2 regions of the Solwaraspora sp. WMMA2101 genome follow, and region 1 is predicted to be linked to the other one. Evidence: riboswitches for the same ligand, from Rfam matches in the RefSeq annotation. Region 1 holds a riboswitch; the other holds the start of a gene.
What was found. A riboswitch is a leader RNA that binds a small molecule or an ion and turns the genes downstream of it on or off. The one in region 1 is predicted to bind cobalamin.
Positions count from the first base shown of each region.

Region 2: it holds a riboswitch for cobalamin, as region 1 does, so the genes downstream of both, ACN28F_RS04355 (ribonucleoside-diphosphate reductase subunit alpha) here and ACN28F_RS01585 (VWA domain-containing protein) in region 1, are expected to answer to the same signal.

Region 1 covers NZ_JBMHMA010000006.1:236,159-244,685, forward strand. The annotation lists gene cobO (cob(I)yrinic acid a,c-diamide adenosyltransferase) at 1-475, opposite strand, end outside; gene ACN28F_RS01585 (VWA domain-containing protein) at 475-2,499, opposite strand; cobalamin riboswitch at 2,580-2,707, opposite strand; cobalamin riboswitch at 2,820-2,996, shown strand; gene ACN28F_RS01590 (CbtB domain-containing protein) at 3,029-3,229, shown strand; gene ACN28F_RS01595 (CbtA family protein) at 3,246-4,001, shown strand; gene ACN28F_RS01600 (hypothetical protein) at 4,049-4,390, shown strand; gene ACN28F_RS01605 (LuxR C-terminal-related transcriptional regulator) at 4,687-5,670, shown strand; gene ACN28F_RS01610 (hypothetical protein) at 5,667-6,290, shown strand; gene ACN28F_RS01615 (hypothetical protein) at 6,321-6,911, shown strand; gene adhE (bifunctional acetaldehyde-CoA/alcohol dehydrogenase) at 6,844-8,527, opposite strand, start outside.
Region 2 covers NZ_JBMHMA010000006.1:838,286-846,812, reverse strand. The annotation lists gene ACN28F_RS04370 (Dyp-type peroxidase) at 1-987, shown strand, start outside; gene ACN28F_RS04365 (MFS transporter) at 1,095-2,363, shown strand; gene ACN28F_RS04360 (ribonucleotide-diphosphate reductase subunit beta) at 2,386-3,417, opposite strand; gene ACN28F_RS04355 (ribonucleoside-diphosphate reductase subunit alpha) at 3,432-5,888, opposite strand; cobalamin riboswitch at 5,973-6,188, opposite strand; gene ACN28F_RS04350 (PadR family transcriptional regulator) at 6,324-6,968, shown strand; gene ACN28F_RS04345 (YciI family protein) at 7,044-7,397, shown strand; gene ACN28F_RS04340 (RNA polymerase sigma factor) at 7,404-8,527, shown strand, end outside.

The sequences.
Region 1 (8,527 bases):
GCTGGCTGCCCGGCCGCTGCCGCAGCACGGACACCACCTCGGCGACGTCGATCCACCCCCAGGTGATCGGATAGGTGAACTCGTCCAGCACGTAGAACCGGTACGCCTCGGCGGCCAGATCCCGCCGGATCTGCGCCCAGCCTTCGGCGGCCTCGGCGGCGTGGTCGCGTTCGGTGCCGGGGCGCTGGATCCAGGACCAGCCCTCCCCCATCTTGTGCCAGGTCACCGGCGCTCCCTGGCCCGAGGCACCGAGGGTACGCAGGGCCGCCTCCTCGCCAACCTTCCACTTCGGAGACTTGACGAACTGGTAGACCACCACCGGCCAGCCGGCCGACCAGGCCCGCAACGCCATGCCGAACGCCGCCGTCGACTTGCCCTTACCCGGCCCGGTGTGCACGGCGAGCACCGGCTGACGACGCCGGGCCCGGGTGGTCAGCCCGTCGTCGGGGACATGTTCCGGTTTACCCTGTGGCATCAGGCAGCCCTCCGCCGGTCGTGGACCTGTGAACCCGCCGCCGACAGCGCGGCCAGCGGCAGCCACTGCGCGGTGAAGCCGGCAGCGAGCCGGCGGGCCAGACCGAGCCGCACCGGGCCGGCCTCGCAGTCGAGCACCACCATCGGGGTGCCGGCGAGCAACGGCGCCAGCGTCGTCGGATCCGGGCCGGCAGTCGCCCGCCCGTCGGTGACCAGCAGAACCAGCGGCCGGCGACGCGGATCCCGACGGCGCTCGGCGGCGACGGTGGTCGCGGCGGCGCGCAATCCGGCGGCAATGGGGGTACGCCCCCCGGTGCGCAGCTGCGCCAACCGGGTGACAGCGACCTCGTGGCTGCTGGTCGGCGGCAGTACCACGTCGGCACCGGCACCCCGGAAGGTGATCATGCCGACCCGGTCGCGCCGGTGGTACGCGTCGCGCAGCAGCGACAGCACAGCGGTCTTGACCACGGCCATCCGGTGCCGGGCCGCCATCGAACCCGAGGCGTCGACCACGAACAGGATCAGATTCGCTTCCTTGCCGACGAAACGGGCCTGACGCAGATCGGCGGGGACGATCCGCCGGCCACCACGCGACGCGGTGGCGCGCACCGTGGCCGGTAGGTGCAGGGCCGACACCCGCCCGGTCGGCGTCGTGGCGCCGACCACCCGGCCCCGGTCCGCGTGGGCGGCCGACCGCCGGCCGGGCGTGCCGCCGTCGCCGAGTCCGGGCAGCCGCAGCGTCCGGGGCCGGTACGCCGGACCGGCCGCCGCCGGGGCGGTCGCCGATCCGGCTGTGCCGTCGTCGTCGCGGTCGGCACCCTCCTGGCCGGCACGGCTCTGACCTTCGCGGCCGTCGCGGCGGGCACCCTCCTGGCCGTCGTGGCCTTCACCGTCACGGCCGTCGCCGCCGCCGTCGGCCGCCTGCGGTGGGGGTCCGTCCGCGCTGGTCGGCGGCGTACCGTCCGGCGGCGCGGGGCGTCCCGGGGGCGGCGGTGCGGGGTCCGGATCGTCGTCGGGACACTCGTCACGCAACACCTCGTCGAGACGCTGCGCGTCGGCACCGGGCGGATCCAGCGGATCCCGTCGCCGCCGGTGCGGCAGGGCCAGCCGGGCGGCGTCGGTGACCTCGGCGGCGGTGACCGCCGGCAGGTCACGCCAGGCGGCCAGGGCCACGGCGGCACGGGCCATCACGATGTCCGCCCGCAGCCCGTCCACCTGGTACGCCAGACAGATCCGGGCGATCCGGTCGATCTCCGCGTCCGGCAGGGTCACCGCCGGCAGGGCGGCCCGCGCCACGCGTACCCGCTGTGCGAGGTCGTCGTCGGCGGACCGCCAGCGGGCCGCGAAGGCCGCTGGGTCGGCCTCGTAGGCCAGCCGGCGGCGGACCACCTCGGCCCGGTCGGCCACCTCGGTCGGCGCGGTCACCGACACGACCAACCCGAAACGGTCCAACAGCTGCGGGCGCGGCTCCCCCTCCTCCGGGTTCATCGTGCCGACCAGCAGGAACCGGGCGGCGTGGCTGACCGACACCCCGTCGCGTTCGACGTGTGCGCGGCCCATCGCCGCCGCGTCCAGCAGCAGATCGACCAGGTGGTCCGGCAGCAGGTTGACCTCGTCGACGTAGAGCAGGCCCCGGTGCGCGGCGGCGAGCAGCCCCGGCTCGTACGCCTTCGCCCCGGCGCTGAGCACCCGCTGGATGTCCAACGTCCCGACCACCCGGTCCTCGGTGGCACCGACCGGCAACTCGACCAGCGCGGCCGGCCCGCCCCGGGCGGTGATCGGCCCAGTGTGCGGACCATCGGGGCAGGCCGGGTCGGTGGCCGCCGGGTCGCAGCCGAACCGGCAACCGGCGACCCGGTCGACCGGTGGCAGCAGGCTGGCCAGGGCCCGGACCATCGTCGACTTCGCGGTACCCTTCTCGCCACGGATCAGCACCCCGCCGATGCCGGGGTGCACCGCCGCGAGCACCAGCGCCTGCCGCAACTCGGGCAGGCCCACGATGGCGGAGAACGGGTACGGCGTCATGCCGGGCACCAACAGGTGCGCATGGTGAATCCCTTCCGCGGGTGTCCACGCCCGCGTGCCGGTGGACCAGGGAGCGGCCGGAGTCTCCTGGCTGCCGGATCGACATCACGTCCCGAGCCTTCCCGCCGTCGTGGCAGTGGCTGTCTCATGGGGACGTGACTCCCCGGTCACAGTGGCGGGACCGCCCCGGATTCGCACCGGGTTCCTCCGCGTACCGCTCGTGCCGGCCATGCTCCCCCACCACTCGGGTCACCGTCAATGTGGCCCCGGTCCCTGCGCTGGTCGTGACGGTGGGCATTGTCCGGCCGGGCGGACCGGCGGTACGCTGCGCGGGCCACGGTGTTCGGGAAGCCGGTGTGATTCCGGCGTGGTCCTCGCCACTGTGACCGGGGAGTGTCCGTTCCACCACGCCACTGGGCCGACGAAGACGGCTTGGGAAGGCGGGACGGCCGCGACGATCCGGGAGCCAGGAGACCGGCCGTGGCACGCACCGCATCGCCACGAGGCATGGACGAGAGGATTCCCTGGCATGACTGCACCTTCTGTCGGCGGCGAGGCCACCACCCCCGCCATCCGCGTACCGCTGGCCGGCTGGCTGCTGGCCGCCGTCGCGGCGGTCGTCATCTACCTGGTCGCGCAGGACAACGGGCTGGTGCTGGCCGGCGCCGCCGAGTTCGTGCACGAGTTCACCCACGACGGCCGGCACGCCCTCGGCGTCCCGTGCCACTGATCGGGGGTCGGCTCACATGAGCGGTCACCCGTTCGGCACCGTACTGCGTCGTGGTCTGCTCGCCGGGCTCGCCGCCGGGGTGGCCGGCGCGGCGGCGGCCCTGCTGATCGTCGAACCCCGGATCGAATCGGCGCTGGTCGTCGAGGAGGGCCGGGCCGCGCCGGGCGGCGGGCACGGCCACGAGGAGGAACTGGTCAGCCGGGGCGTGCAGGTCCTCGGTGGACTCGTCGCGACCGTCGCGGTCGCGGTCTGCCTGGCGGTGATCGTCGCCGTGGTCTTCGGCGCGACCCGGCACCTGCTGCCCGGCCGCGACGACTTCCGCCGGGTCGGGCTGCTGGCCGGGCTCGGCTTCGTCGTGGTGGCGTTGCTGCCGGCCATCCGTTTCCCGGCGAACCCGCCCGGCGTCGGTGACCCCGACACCGTCAACCAACGCACCGGCCAGTACCTGTCGTTCATCGTCGCGGCGGCGGCGGTCACCTGGCTGGCTCTGCTGGTGCACCGGCGGCTGGCCGCCTGGTCGCGGCCCGCGCCGTACCGGGCCGTGGTCGCGACGGTCGTCGCCGTCGTCGGGTACACGCTGCTGCTGACGCTCTGGCCGGCCACCGGCGTCGAGGTGCCGGGCGACATCCCGGCGGCGCTGCTGTGGGAGTTCCGCCTGGCGTCACTGGCACAGCTCGCCATGATGTGGACGGTCCTCGGGGTGGTGTTCGGGCTGCTGCTCACCCCCGCCCGCGCCGGCCACCGGCGGCCGGTCACCGCCGACGTCGCGTGACGACGCACGCCGACGCGGGGCGTGGCCCACTGGGGCAGTCGGCCCGGGTGACGGTCTGCCGGGGATGCTGCTGCGGCACCCGCCGCAAGCACCCCGACGTGGACCATGACCGCCAGCTCGACGTTCTGCGCACAGCCGGACCGGTGCAGGTGTCAGAGTGTCTCAACGCCTGCGACCGGTCCAACGTGGTCGTGGTCCAGCCGGCACCACTGGCGCGTCTGCTGGGGGCCCGGCCGGTCTGGCTGGGCGGGGTGCTCGACGACGCGGCGGTGTCCGCCGTCGCGCGGTGGGTCACCGCCGGCGGACCGGGGCTGGCCGCGCCGTCCGGGCAGCTCACCGGGCTGCGGTTCGCCGCGCCCCGGTGGGGCAGATCGACCCCGGAGTCCTGACGACGTCGCGCCGTCGCCGGCCACCGTTGCCTGCCGCCGTCGCCGTTGCCTGCCAGCCGAGTGGTCGCGGCTGGCAAGCAACGCCCCCGAACGTTCACCTGCCTGCACGACGGTCGTCCGTCCCGGGCGGTTGCGGCAAGTTCCGTCCCGAACTGGTTGCATGATTGTGCAACCGCCCCGAGCCGTGGGCTTCTCCACGACCGCATGGCTGTGTTGAGCTGATGTCTGTGACACGGGGAACGCGGACCATCACGACACACGACGCGACGGCGGTTCCACAGCTGACCAGGTGGGGCGTGTCGCCCGACGCCGACCTCGTCTTCCGGGCGCTGACCATGTTCGGCGCACGCGACGACGAGGAACTCGCTCACGAGCTGGGATTGGCACGCAAACGGGTCAAGGTCGCACTCGACGAGCTGACCAGCTGGTCGGCGGCGGGGGTGGCGGCTGGCGGCCGGTGGCGAGCGGCACCGGCCGGCACGGTCCTCGCCCGGCTACGCCAGCCCACCCGACCGGTACGGCGACGCGACATCTGGCGCCAGCACTTCCGTGCGATGCACGGCATCGACCTGCCCGGCCCGGACGACCCGACGGTACGCCGCCTGGTCAGCCGGGCCGCCGCCCGGGACCGGGTGCAGCGGCTGGTCGCCGCCGAACGGCACGAACATCTGACCATCAACACCGAGGTGATCAGCGCGGCGGCCTCGGCGGCCGCGCTTCCGCTGGACCGTCGGCAGGTGGAACGCGGCGTCCGGGTCCGGGTGCTGCAGCGACCGCCCACTGTCGACGACCACAGTCTCCATCATCTGGCCCAGCTCGACACCGCCGACCCCGAACGGGTCCGGGAGCTGCCCGATCCACCGATCAAACTGCTGGTGTACGACCGCCGGATCGCCCTGTTCCCCGTTGATCCGCTCAATTTCGAAGCGGGGTACGTGGAGACCGCGGACGCGGTCGCCGTCGACCAGTTGTGCGCGTTGTTCGACCGTTTGTGGGCGCAGGCACGCCGGTCCGGTCCAGGAGGGAGACCTGCGATCACACTCACCCCGCGAGAGCAGGCGCTGGTCGCGCTCCTCGCTTCCGGACACACCGACGCCTCCGCCGCCGAGGAGCTGCGGCTGAGTCTACGGACCGTGGCGTACACGATGCGCAACCTGATGGACCGCCTCGGTGTCGAGAACCGCTTCCAACTGGCGATCCTGCTCGGTGCCTCGGGTACCGCACCGCTGCCGCCCGTACGCCGAACGCAGCCGGCCGGCCCGACCGAGGAGGGGGCATGACGATGGGGCCTGCTCGTGCCCGGGTCGCAGCGTTCCTGGCCATCGGCCTCGCCACGCTGACTGCCATCGCGATGACCGGCATCGGCACGGCGTCGATCATCCTGACTCCGATCGGCTCGCTGTCCCCGATGACCAGTCAGCCGGTCCCGGTTGTCCCGACCACCGGCGGCCACCAGTGGATCACCGCGCCGTGCGCCCACGCCAGCTTCGGCGACGTCGGGCACGATCCACAGCTCGGCATGCACATCGACGTGTCGGCGACGACCTGTACGCCGTACAAGCTGGACAGCGCGTTCGCGGTCGCCACTTTTCGGAACGACCGCGATGTCAGCTTCGTCCACGGACATCAACTGGTACCGTACTCGCCCACCGGCGACACCTCGCTGTGGGTCCTGATCCGTCCGGCGACCCCCACTGGTTCGACGGTGTGCCTGCTACGGACCAGCACCGCGCGGCTCGACTGCGTCAAGATCGTCTCCGCTGGGCAAACGATGCCGGAGGTGGAGCCGGTCGCGGTGGACGATCCGTTGGTCGACCGCGCCGTCATCTTCGACGGCAGCCCACGGCCGGAGGGCCATCCGATGCCTGGCTGCGCCAACTGCGTCGAGGCGCCGTCCTGAGCACTGACAGCGAACCACGAAGGAGTCACAGTGATTCGGAGCATCCGCCAGGCGGTTCTCTGGCTGACTGGTGTCGTGCTCGTGGTGGCTACGGCCATGCCCGGGCCAGCTACCGCTGAGGCGTTGGCACCCGATGCGTCCACGGCTGGGGTGCCCGGCCTCAAGGATCCGCCACCACCGCACATCGACCCGTGGATTCCGGCTACGTGCGCCACCGCCGAATTCGATCAGGCCTACGTCGATCCGCCGCGGGGCGGCTTGGTCCTGGGTACGGTGACCCGCTGCGGAACGTACATAACCGACAGCAAGTACGCTCTGGCGGTCTACTGGCCCGACGAGATCCCGGTCGTCTACACCTCGCAGCTGAAAAGTTTCCTCGTCGACCGTCCCACCGTCGGCGTCCAGCTCCTCGTCGGCAACAGACCCGTCGCCGACGGTGTCGGGGTGTGCGCGCTGCTCACGAGCAACGTCAGGATGGGCTGCGCCCGGCTCAGCGAGGGCCCCGACGGCCTCGTCGTCGAGTCCATCCCGGTCAACGATCCGCTGGTGCTGGCTACAGCAACGGTGATCTACGACGGAACACCGGACGTACCGGACCCCGGCTGTGCCAACTGCGTCTGACGGCACCGGCACCGGCACCGGTGACCGGGCCGGCTGCGCCGGTATCGGTGTCCGGCCGGTTCCCGTTGTCGGTGCCGCTCGTGCCGTAGTAGGCGGTCCGCATGAGCTGTTGCATGTCGTCGAGCATCGGCATCCGTGGGTTGGCCGGCGCGCACTGGTCCTCGTACGCGTTGACCGCCTGCTGCGGCAGGCTGGCCAGGAACGACGCCTCGTCGACCCCGACGGCCTGGAACGACGGTTCGATGCCGACCGCGTCGCGCAGCCGTTCGACGGCGGCCGCGTACGACTCGACGCCCTCAGCTGGGGTGGCGGCCGGCAGGCCGAGCATCCGGGCGATCTCCTGGAAACGTTCCGGGGCCCGGTAGTTCTCGTACTTCGGCCAGCCGGACAGCTTGCCGGGGCGGGCCCCGTTGTACCGGATCACGTGCGGCATCAGGATCGCGTTGGTCCGGCCGTGGGCGATGTGGAACGTCGCGCCGAGGGTGTGCGACATGGCGTGCACGATGCCGAGGAAGGCGTTGCCGAACGCCATCCCGGCGATCGTCCCGGCGTTGTGCATCTTCTCCCTGGCCTCGGGGTCGGCGGCACCGTGCCGCACCGCCCGCTCCAGGTGGGCGAAGATCAGCCGGATCGCCTGCAGGGCGAGCCCGTCGGTGTAGTCGTTGGCGTACACGGACACGTACGACTCGGTGGCGTGGGTCAGCGCGTCGAATCCGCTGTCGGCGGTGACCACCGGTGGCAGGTCGGCGGCGAGCACCGGGTCGATGATCGCCACGTTCGGGGTGAGCGCGTAGTCGGCCAGCGGGTACTTCTTACCGGTCACCGTGTCGGTGATCACCGCGAACGGGGTGACCTCGGCCCCGGTCCCCGATGTGGTCGGAATGCAGACCAGCTTGGCCAGCTCACCCGGTGCAGGGAAGGTGAACGCCCGCTTGCGGATGTCGAAGAACTTCTCCCGCATGTCGGCGAAGACCACCCCGGGGTGTTCGTAGCGCAGCCACATCACCTTGGCCGCGTCCATCACCGAGCCGCCGCCGAGGGCGATGATGGTGTCCGGGCGGAAGTGACGCATCTGCTCGGCACCGGCATCGACGGTACGGATGCTCGGCTCCGGCTCGACGGTGTCGATGATCTGCAGCGCCACCCGCTGCGCCCGGCCCTGCAGCACGGTCAGGACCCGGTCGACGAACCCGAGCCGGGTCATCGTCGCGTCGGTGACCACGGTGACCCGGTGCACGTCCGGCATGTCGGCCAGGTACCGGATCGCGTGCGGTTCGAAGTAGATCTTCGGCGGCACCTTGAACCACTGCAGGTTGTTCGTCCGCCGGGCCACCCGTTTGATGTTGAGCAGGTTCACCGCAGTCACGTTGTTCGACACCGAGTTGCGCCCGTAGCTGCCGCAGCCCAGGGTCAGCGACGGTGCGATCGCGTTGTACATGTCACCGATCGCACCCTGCGAGGCCGGAGCGTTCCAGATGATCCGTACCGCCTTGACCCGGCGGCCGAACTCCTCGGCGAGGGCGGCGTCGCTGGTATGGATGACGGCGCTGTGGCCGAGGCCGTGGAACTCGACCATCTGTTCGGCGTACCGGATGCCGGTGGCGTGCCCGTCGGCG
Region 2 (8,527 bases), 600 kb from region 1:
CTGGGCCCGGCGACCGACCGGGCCGCGCTGGTCCGGCTGCTGCGGCTGCTCAGCGACGACGCCGCCCGGCTCACCCAGGGCGTGCCACCGCTGGCCGACACCGAACCCGAGCTCGCCGTGCTGCCGGCCCGGCTCACCGTCACCTTCGGGTTCGGACCACAGCTGTACGCCGCCGCCGGGATCGCCGAGCGCCGCCCGTCGTCGGTCACCGATCTGCCGCCGTTCGCCATCGACCGGCTGGAGCCGGGCTGGTCCGGCGGTGATCTGCTGCTGCAGATCTGCGCCGACGACCCGATCACGGTCGCGCACGCCCAGCGGATGCTGATCAAGGACACCCGGCCGTTCGCCTCGGTCCGCTGGGTGCAGCAGGGCTTCCGCCGTGGCCGGGGCGTGGAGCACGAGGCGCACACCCAGCGCAACATCATGGGGCAGATCGACGGCACCGGGAACCCGACGCCCGGCACCGCCGACTTCGACACCGCCGTCTGGGTCGACGACGGTCCGGCCTGGCACCGTGACGGCAGCACCCTGGTGGTCCGCCGGATCCGGACCGAGATGGAGACCTGGGACAAGCTCGGCCGGGTGGACAAGGAACTGGTGATCGGCCGCCGGCTCGACACCGGCGCGCCGCTGACAGGGGAGAAGGAGACCGACGTCCCCGACTTCGCGGCGGTCAACGAGGTCGGGCTGCCGATCATGCCGGACTTCGCACATGTCACCCGGGCGCACGTCTCCGACGACCGCTACAAGATCCTGCGTCGGCCGTACAACTACGACGGTGTCCCCGGTGCCGACGGCACCCCCGACAGCGGGCTCATCTTCGCCGCCTACCAGGCGGACATCGACGCGCAGTTCCTGCCGATCCAACGCCGGCTGGCCGAACACGACCTGCTCAACGAGTGGGTCACCCCGATCGGGTCGGCGGTCTTCGCGATCCCGCCCGGGTGCGCGCCCGACGGCTGGATCGGCGACAGTCTGCTCAGCTGACGCGGGCGCCGTCGCAGCTCAGCCCCGGGTCGTCGTAGCTCACGCCCGGGTCGACGGATGTGACCGGCGTCCTTGGGCAGCTGATCACCGGTGGCTAGCGTGGCCGCATGATCCCCCGTGGCGCCACCGTCGTGCCCGAGTCGGGCACCGCGCCACGGCCGCAGATCCCGCTGCTGCTCGGCGCGGTGTTCCTGGTCTTCCTCGGCCAGATGTCACTGAACCCGATCATCGCCCCGCTGTCGCGTCAGATCGGCCTCGCCGAATGGCAGGTCGGTGTCATGATCAGTGTCTCCGCCCTGATGATGGTGGTGACCAGTCAGATGTGGGGCCGGCGCAGCCAATCGTGGGGCCGCAAACCGGTGCTGGTCGCGGCGCTCGCCCTGGCCACCACGACGACGGCACTGTTCGCGCTGCTCGCCGACCTCGGCATGCGCGGCATCGTCACCGGCACCGCGCTGTTCCTGCTCTTCGTGGTGTTCCGGGGCGTCGGCTTCGGCACCGCCATCGCGGCGGTGGCGCCCACCGCCCAGGCGTACATCGCCGACGTCACCCCCGACCCGGCGGCCCGGGTACGCGGCATGGCCGGGATCGGCGCGGTGCAGGGCGTCGCGATGGTCGCCGGTGCCCTGGTCGGTGGTCTGCTGGCCGGGATCGGACTGATGGCGCCGTTGCTGGCGGTTCCGGCGTTGCTCGCCGTCGGGTTGACCGCCGTCGCGGTACGGCTGCGCCGGCAGACCCGTACCGACCTGATCGCCGACCCGGCCCGGGTCAGCCCGTGGGACGCCCGGGTGTGGCCGTACCTGCTGACCGGGCTCGGCATGTTCACCGCGCTCGGGTTCGTCCAGGTGGTCAGCGGCTTCCTCGTCCAGGACCGGTTCGGACTCGACGCCGAGGCCACCGGGCTGCTCACCGGCGGCGCGCTGCTGGCCGCCGGGGCCGGGATGGCGTTCGCCCAGGCGGTGGTGGTGCCGCGCAGCGGCTGGCGGCCCGCCCTGCTGCTGCGGGTCGGTTGCCTGGTGGCGCTGATCGGCTTCGTGCTGCTCGTCCCGGACACCCACCGGGCCGTGCTGATCGTCGCGATGGCGCTGATCGGTCTCGGCCTCGGGACAGCCATGCCCGGCTACGTGGCCGGTCCGACGCTCGCCGTCGACCGGGACGAACAGGGTGGTCTCGCTGGGCTGATCGGTGTCACCAACGGCTTGACCTTCGTCCTGGCACCGACCGCCAGCACCGCCCTGTACGCGGTCTGGGCGCCGCTGCCGGTGCTGGTCGGCGCGGTGCTGATGGCCGCGGTGAGCACCTTCGTGCTGACGTACCCGGGATTCCGGCGCGGGCGGGCCGGCGAAGCGCAGCCGGTGGGCCAGCCGGTCGAATGACCGGCCGACCCCACATCGCCGCTCAGAACTCCTCGTCGAAGCTCACCGCCCCGCTCACCCCCACCTGGTACGCGGAGACCCGGCGTTCGAAGAAGTTCGACAGTTCCTGTACGTCCTGCAGCTCCATGAAGGCGAACGGGTTGGTCGCGCCGTACAGCGGGGCGATGCCCAGCTGGGCGAGCCGGCGGTCGGCGACGTGCTGCAGGTACAGGCGCATGTCGGCCAGCGACAACCCGGGCACGCCCCGGCCGAGCAGGTCCTCGGCGAACTGTGCCTCGGCCTCGACCGCCTCGGCGAGCATCTGGCGGACCTGCTCGGCCATCTCGTCGTCGAACAGGTCCGGCTCCTCCCCGCGGACCGTGTCGACGACGTCAAAGGCGAACGCCATGTGCATCGACTCGTCGCGGAACACCCAGTTGGTGCCGGAGGCGAGGCCGTGCAGCAGCCCCCGGGACCGCAGGAAGTACACGTAGGCGAAGGCCCCGTAGAAGAACAGCCCTTCGATGCAGGCGGCGAAGCAGATCAGGTTGAGCAGGAAGGCCCGCCGGTCGTCGCGGGTCCGCAGCTCCCGCACCCCGAAGAGGGAGTCGATCCAGCGGAAGCAGAAGTCGGCCTTGCGCTTGATCGACGGAATGTTGTCGATCGCGGCGAACGCGGCGGTCCGCTCCTGCTCGTCGGGGACGTAGGTGTCCAGCAGGTTCAGGTAGAACTGGACGTGTACCGCCTCCTCGAACAGCTGCCGGGACAGGTAGAGCCGCCCCTCCGGGCTGTTGACGTGCTGGTAGAGGTTGAGTACCAGGTTGTTGGCGACGATCGTGTCCCCGGTGGCGAAGAAGGCGACCAGCCGGCTGACCAGGTGCCGTTCGGCCGGGCTGAGCCGGTCCAGGTCGGCCAGGTCGGAGTGCAGGTCCACCTCCTCCACCGTCCAGGTGTTCTTGATCGCGTCGCGGTAGCGGTCGAAGAAGTGCGGGTAGCGCATCGGCCGCAGGGTCAGGTCCATCCCCGGGTCGAGCAGCATCGGGCGCGGTGTCATCGTGGTGGTCTCTCCCGGCATCTCGGTGGGGGGCGTCACTGGCAGGCGTCGCAGGACTCGGGGTTCTCCAGGGAGCAGGCCACCGCCCCGGTGTCGACCGGTGCGGTCGGCGTGACGGAGACCGTGGCCTGCTGGATCCGGGTCGCCGGACGCGACCGCAGGTAGTAGGTGGTCTTCAGACCTGACTGCCAGGCGTAGCGGTACATCGACGACAGTTTGCCGATCGTCGGTGCGGCCATGAACAGGTTCAACGACTGACTCTGGTCGATGTACGGTGCTCGGGCGGCGGCCAGGTCGATCAGCGCCCGCTGCGGCAGCTCCCAGGCGGTACGGAACAGCTGCCGTACCTCGGCCGGGATGGCGGTGATCTGCTGGATCGACCCCTCGGCCCGGGTGATCTGCTCGCGGACCGCCGCCGTCCACAGCCCGGCTGCCTTCAGCCGTCCCACCAGGGCAGTGTTGACCTGCAGAAACTCCCCGGACAAGGTTTCGCGTTTGAACAGGTTGGACACCTGTGGCTCGATGCACTCGTAGCAGCCGGCGATCGAGGCGATGGTCGCCGTCGGGGCGATCGCCACCAGCAGCGAGTTGCGCAGTCCGTGCTCGGCGACCCGCACCCGCAGCGCCGCCCAGCGCTCGGTCTGGGTCGGCTCGGCGCCCCACAGGTCGGGGTGCAGTTGCCCGCGCGCCACCCGGGTCTGCGGGTACGCCGGGTGCGGCCCGTACTGTTGCGCCAACCCGGCGGAGGTCTCCAGTGCGGTCAGGTAGATCTCCTCGGCGATCCGGGTGGACAGCTCCCGGGCGGGCGCTGAGTCGAACGGCAGGCCGAGGGCGAAGAACACGTCCTGCAGCCCCATCATGCCCAGCCCGATCGGGCGCCAGCGCGGGTTGGACGCCGCGGCCTGCGTACTCGGGTAGTAGTTGATGTCGATGACCCGGTCGAGGAAGGCCACGGCGGTGCGGACCGTGTCGCGCAGCCGTGCCCAGTCCACGTCGGCGGCCGTGGCCCCGGCCGCAGTCGAGGTCGCAGCTGCGGTCAGGTGGGCACCGAGGTTGATCGAGCCCAGGTTGCACACGGCGGTCTCGGTGTCCGAGGAGACCTCGACGATCTCGGTGCACAGGTTGGACAGGTGCACCACGTTGCCCGGTTCCCCGGTCTGGTTGCACAGCAGGTTGGACCGGTCCTTGAAGGTCATCCAGCCGTTGCCGGTCTGTGCCAGGGTGCGCATCATCCGTCCGTACAGGTCGCGGGCGGGAACCTGGCGCACGGCGAGCCCGGCGGCCTCGGCGGCCCGGTACGCGGTGTCGAACTCGGCGCCGTACAGGTCGGGCAACTGCGGTACGTCGGCCGGGTTGAACAGCGACCACGTCGCGTCGGCGTCGACCCGGCGCATGAACTCGTCGCAGATCCAGTTGGCCAGGTTGAGGTTGTGGGTGCGCCGGGCGTCCTCGCCGGTGTTGTCCCGCAGCTCCAGGAACTCCTCGATGTCGGCGTGCCACGGCTCCAGGTAGACGCAGGCCGCGCCCTTGCGTCGGCCGCCCTGGTTGACGGCGGCCACCGAGGCGTCCAGCGTCCGCAGCCACGGCACGATCCCGTTGGACAGCCCGTTGGTGCCCTTGATCAGCGCACCCCGCGAGCGGACCCGTGACCAGGAGATGCCGATGCCGCCGGCGTACTTGGACAGCTTCGCCACCTGCGCGTACCGGTCGTAGATCGAGTCCAGTTCGTCGCGGGGCGAGTCGACCAGGAAGCACGACGACATCTGGGTGTGCCGGGTGCCGGAGTTGAACAGGGTCGGTGAGCTCGGCAGGTACGCCAGCGACGACATCAGCCGGTAGAAGTCGACCGCTTCGGTCGGGGTGTCGGACAGTCCGCAGGCCACCCGCAGCAGCCAGTACTGCGGTGTCTCGACCACCTGTCGGTTGGTGGGGTGGCGCAGCAGGTAGCGGTCGTAGACGGTCCGCAGCCCGAAGTACTCGAACCGGCGGTCGGCGGCCGGGTCGGTGGCGGCGTCGAGGTCGGCGGCGTGCTCGGCGACGAACCGGGCCGTCTCGTCACCGACGAGTCCGTGGGTGTGCCCGAGTCGGATCGCCTGGCTGAACGAGCCGATGCCCTGCCGGCGGACCTCGGTGCCGATCTGGTCGGCGAGCAGCCGGGCGGCCAGGCGGGAGTACTGCGGGTCCTCGCCGATCAGGTCGGCTGCGGTCTGGATCAGCAGCCGGGTCAACTCGGCGGTGGTGATGCCGTCGTAGAGACCGCTGAGCGTCCTGGCCGCGACCCGCCCCGGGTCGACGTCGGCGAGGCCGTCGGCGTGGCGCCGTACCGCGTCGCGCAGCCGGTCGGGGTCGACCGGCGTGGCGGTCCCCGCTCGGTCGCGGATTCGGGTCGGCTGCTGACCGGGCGTGGCCGCCGGTGCGGTAGCGGCGGGATGTGTGACGACGGTCACCTGTGGTGCCTCCTGGCATCGCCTCGTGGGAGGCCGAGCGGGCAGGCAGACAGGCGCGAACGCGCGATGGCCAACGCGTCGCAGCCGTCGGCCGTCCCGCGCGGCGATCGGACCACCGGGTACGCGTTCGGCGTATCCGGCACAACGGCAGGTCTTCGGACTTGTGGGCCGGACCGGACATGCCGGTCACCTACTGGCCGTCACTTCCCAGGCCGGGGTGGCCCAGTGTGCTCGACGGCGGTCGTTCCCACTCACCGCTGCGGGGCAGTCCCGGATTCGCGCCGGGTTCCCTGTTGCCTCGGCCGGGCTGGCTGCCCGGCCGAACCAGTTGCGTCCGGGACTATATCTGGTGGGTGGCTTCGCGGTAGGCACCTACATGTCGTGTCGGGGTGTCGCGTATTTCACTTGGCACTCCGGGTTGTCGCCGACAGCTTCCCGATATATCGTGAACGTATCAACGATCCTTCAGTGGAGGTTTACATGAGACGCGACAGATCACGGGGTGGCCCAGGGGCCTTCCTGCGCGGCGCCGGGTTCCCACCCTTCGGGCCCGGCTTCGGTGGACCCGGCGGACCGGGCGGGCCATTCGGGCCCGGCGGCCCGTTCGGTGGCCGGGGCATGGGCGGCGGTGGCCGAGGTGGCGGTCGGCGGCGGCGACCCAACGTGCGGGCCGCGGTGCTGGCCCTGCTCGTCGACGGGCCGATGCACGGCTACGAGATGATCCAGGAACTGGACTCCCGCACCGGGGGCGCCTGGCGCCCCAGCCCCGGCTCCATCTATCCCACCCTGCAACTACTCGAGGACGAGGGCCTGATCGTCGGCACTGCCGAAGGCGCCGGCGGCGGACGCAAGCGCTACGCGCTCACCGACGCCGGTCGGCCCGAGGCCGAGCAGGCGGCGCAGGCCGCCCCGTGGACCGAGCTCGCCCCGGAGACCGTCGACAGCTGGCACGATGTGCGCGAGTCCGGGATGCAGACGATGCAGGTGCTGCGGCACGTGCTGATGAACGGCAACGCGGAGCAGCGCGAGCGGGCGGTCCGGGTGCTCGACGAGACCCGCCGCAAGCTCTACGGCATCCTCGCCGAAACCGACGACGCCGGCCCGGGTCGGTCTCAAGACGGTTGAGGTGGTGGTGTCGATCCGGCCGGTCGCCGATCGTCGTTACCGCAGATGGCGACGTACGCCTCAGCGAGGAGAACCATGAAGTACATGCTGCTGTTCGTCAGCGCGCCCACCGACGCCCCCGAGCCGACCGTGCCGCAGTGCACGGTCGAGGACTGGATGGCGTACGACAAGGAGATGAAGGACGCCGGGATCTGGGTCAGCGGCCACGCCCTGGCCGACCTGACCACCTGCACGTCGGTGAAGGTCGACCCCGACGGGCAACGGGTCGTCACCGACGGGCCGTTCGCCGAAGCCCGCGAGGTGCTCGGCGGGTACGACATCATCGACGTGCCGGACCTCGACGTCGCCCTGGACTGGGCGGCCCGCTCGCCCGGTGCCCGCGACGGCGGGTCCGTGCAGGTGCGGCCGGTCGCCGACTTCGGGATGTGAGCGCGGATGGTCACCGACGGGCGGCGGGAGCACCATGGCGACGAGGAAGCCGTCGCCGCGGTGCGGACCTCGGTGGAGGCCGTGTTCCGGGAGGAGCACGGCCGGCTGCTCGCCACCCTGGTACGCCGCTTCGGTGACCTGCACCTGGCCGAGGAGGTCGCCGCCGAGGCAGTCGAGGCGGCCCTGCGGCACTGGCCGGTCTCCGGCGTACCGACCCGACCCGGCGCCTGGCTGCTGACCACCGCCCGGCGCCGGGCGGTCGACCGGATCCGGCGCGACCGCAACCTGGCACTACGGCTGGCCGTCCTGCAGGCCGAGGCGGACCGGGCCGATCCGGCGCCGGCGGCCGACGGCGACCAGGAGTTGCCAGACGACCGCCTGGCGCTCTTCTTCACCTGCGCCCACCCGGCGCTGACCGCGCAGGACCGGGTGGCGCTGACCCTGCGCTGCCTGGCCGGGCTGACCACCGCCGAGGTGGCCCGGGCCTTCCTGGTGCCGGAGGCGACCATGGCCCAGCGGATCGTCCGGACGAAACGGAAGATCCGCGACGCCCGTATCCCGTTCCGGGTTCCCGGCGTCGACGAGCTGCCGCAGCGCCTTCCCGGCGTCCTGCAGGCGGTGTACTCGATCTTCACCGAGGGGTACGCGGCCAGTTCCGGCCCGGACCTGCAACGACTGGACCTGGCCGAGGAGGCCATCCGGCTGGCCCGCATCCTGCGGCGGCTGCTGCCCGCGCAACGGGAGGTGGCCGGACTGCTGGCGTTGCTGCTGCTGGTGCACGCCCGCCGGCACGCCCGGACCGGCCCGGACGGGGCCGTCGTCCTGCTCGACGAGCAGGACCGCGACCGGTGGGACCGACCGATGATCGACGAAGGGTGTGCCCTGGCCCGGGTGGCGTTGACCGGCGGCCCACCCGGTCCGTACGGGTTGCAGGCCGCGATCGCCGCCCTGCACGACGAGGCACCCGACCTCGCCGGCACCGACTGGCCGCAGATCGTCGCCCTCTACGACGTACTGATGCGGGTCGCGCCCTCGCCGGTGGTGGCGTTGAACCGGGCGGTGGCGGTCGCCATGCGCGACGGCCCGGCCGCCGGCCTGGTGCTGCTCGACGAGCTCGTCGGGGATCCGAG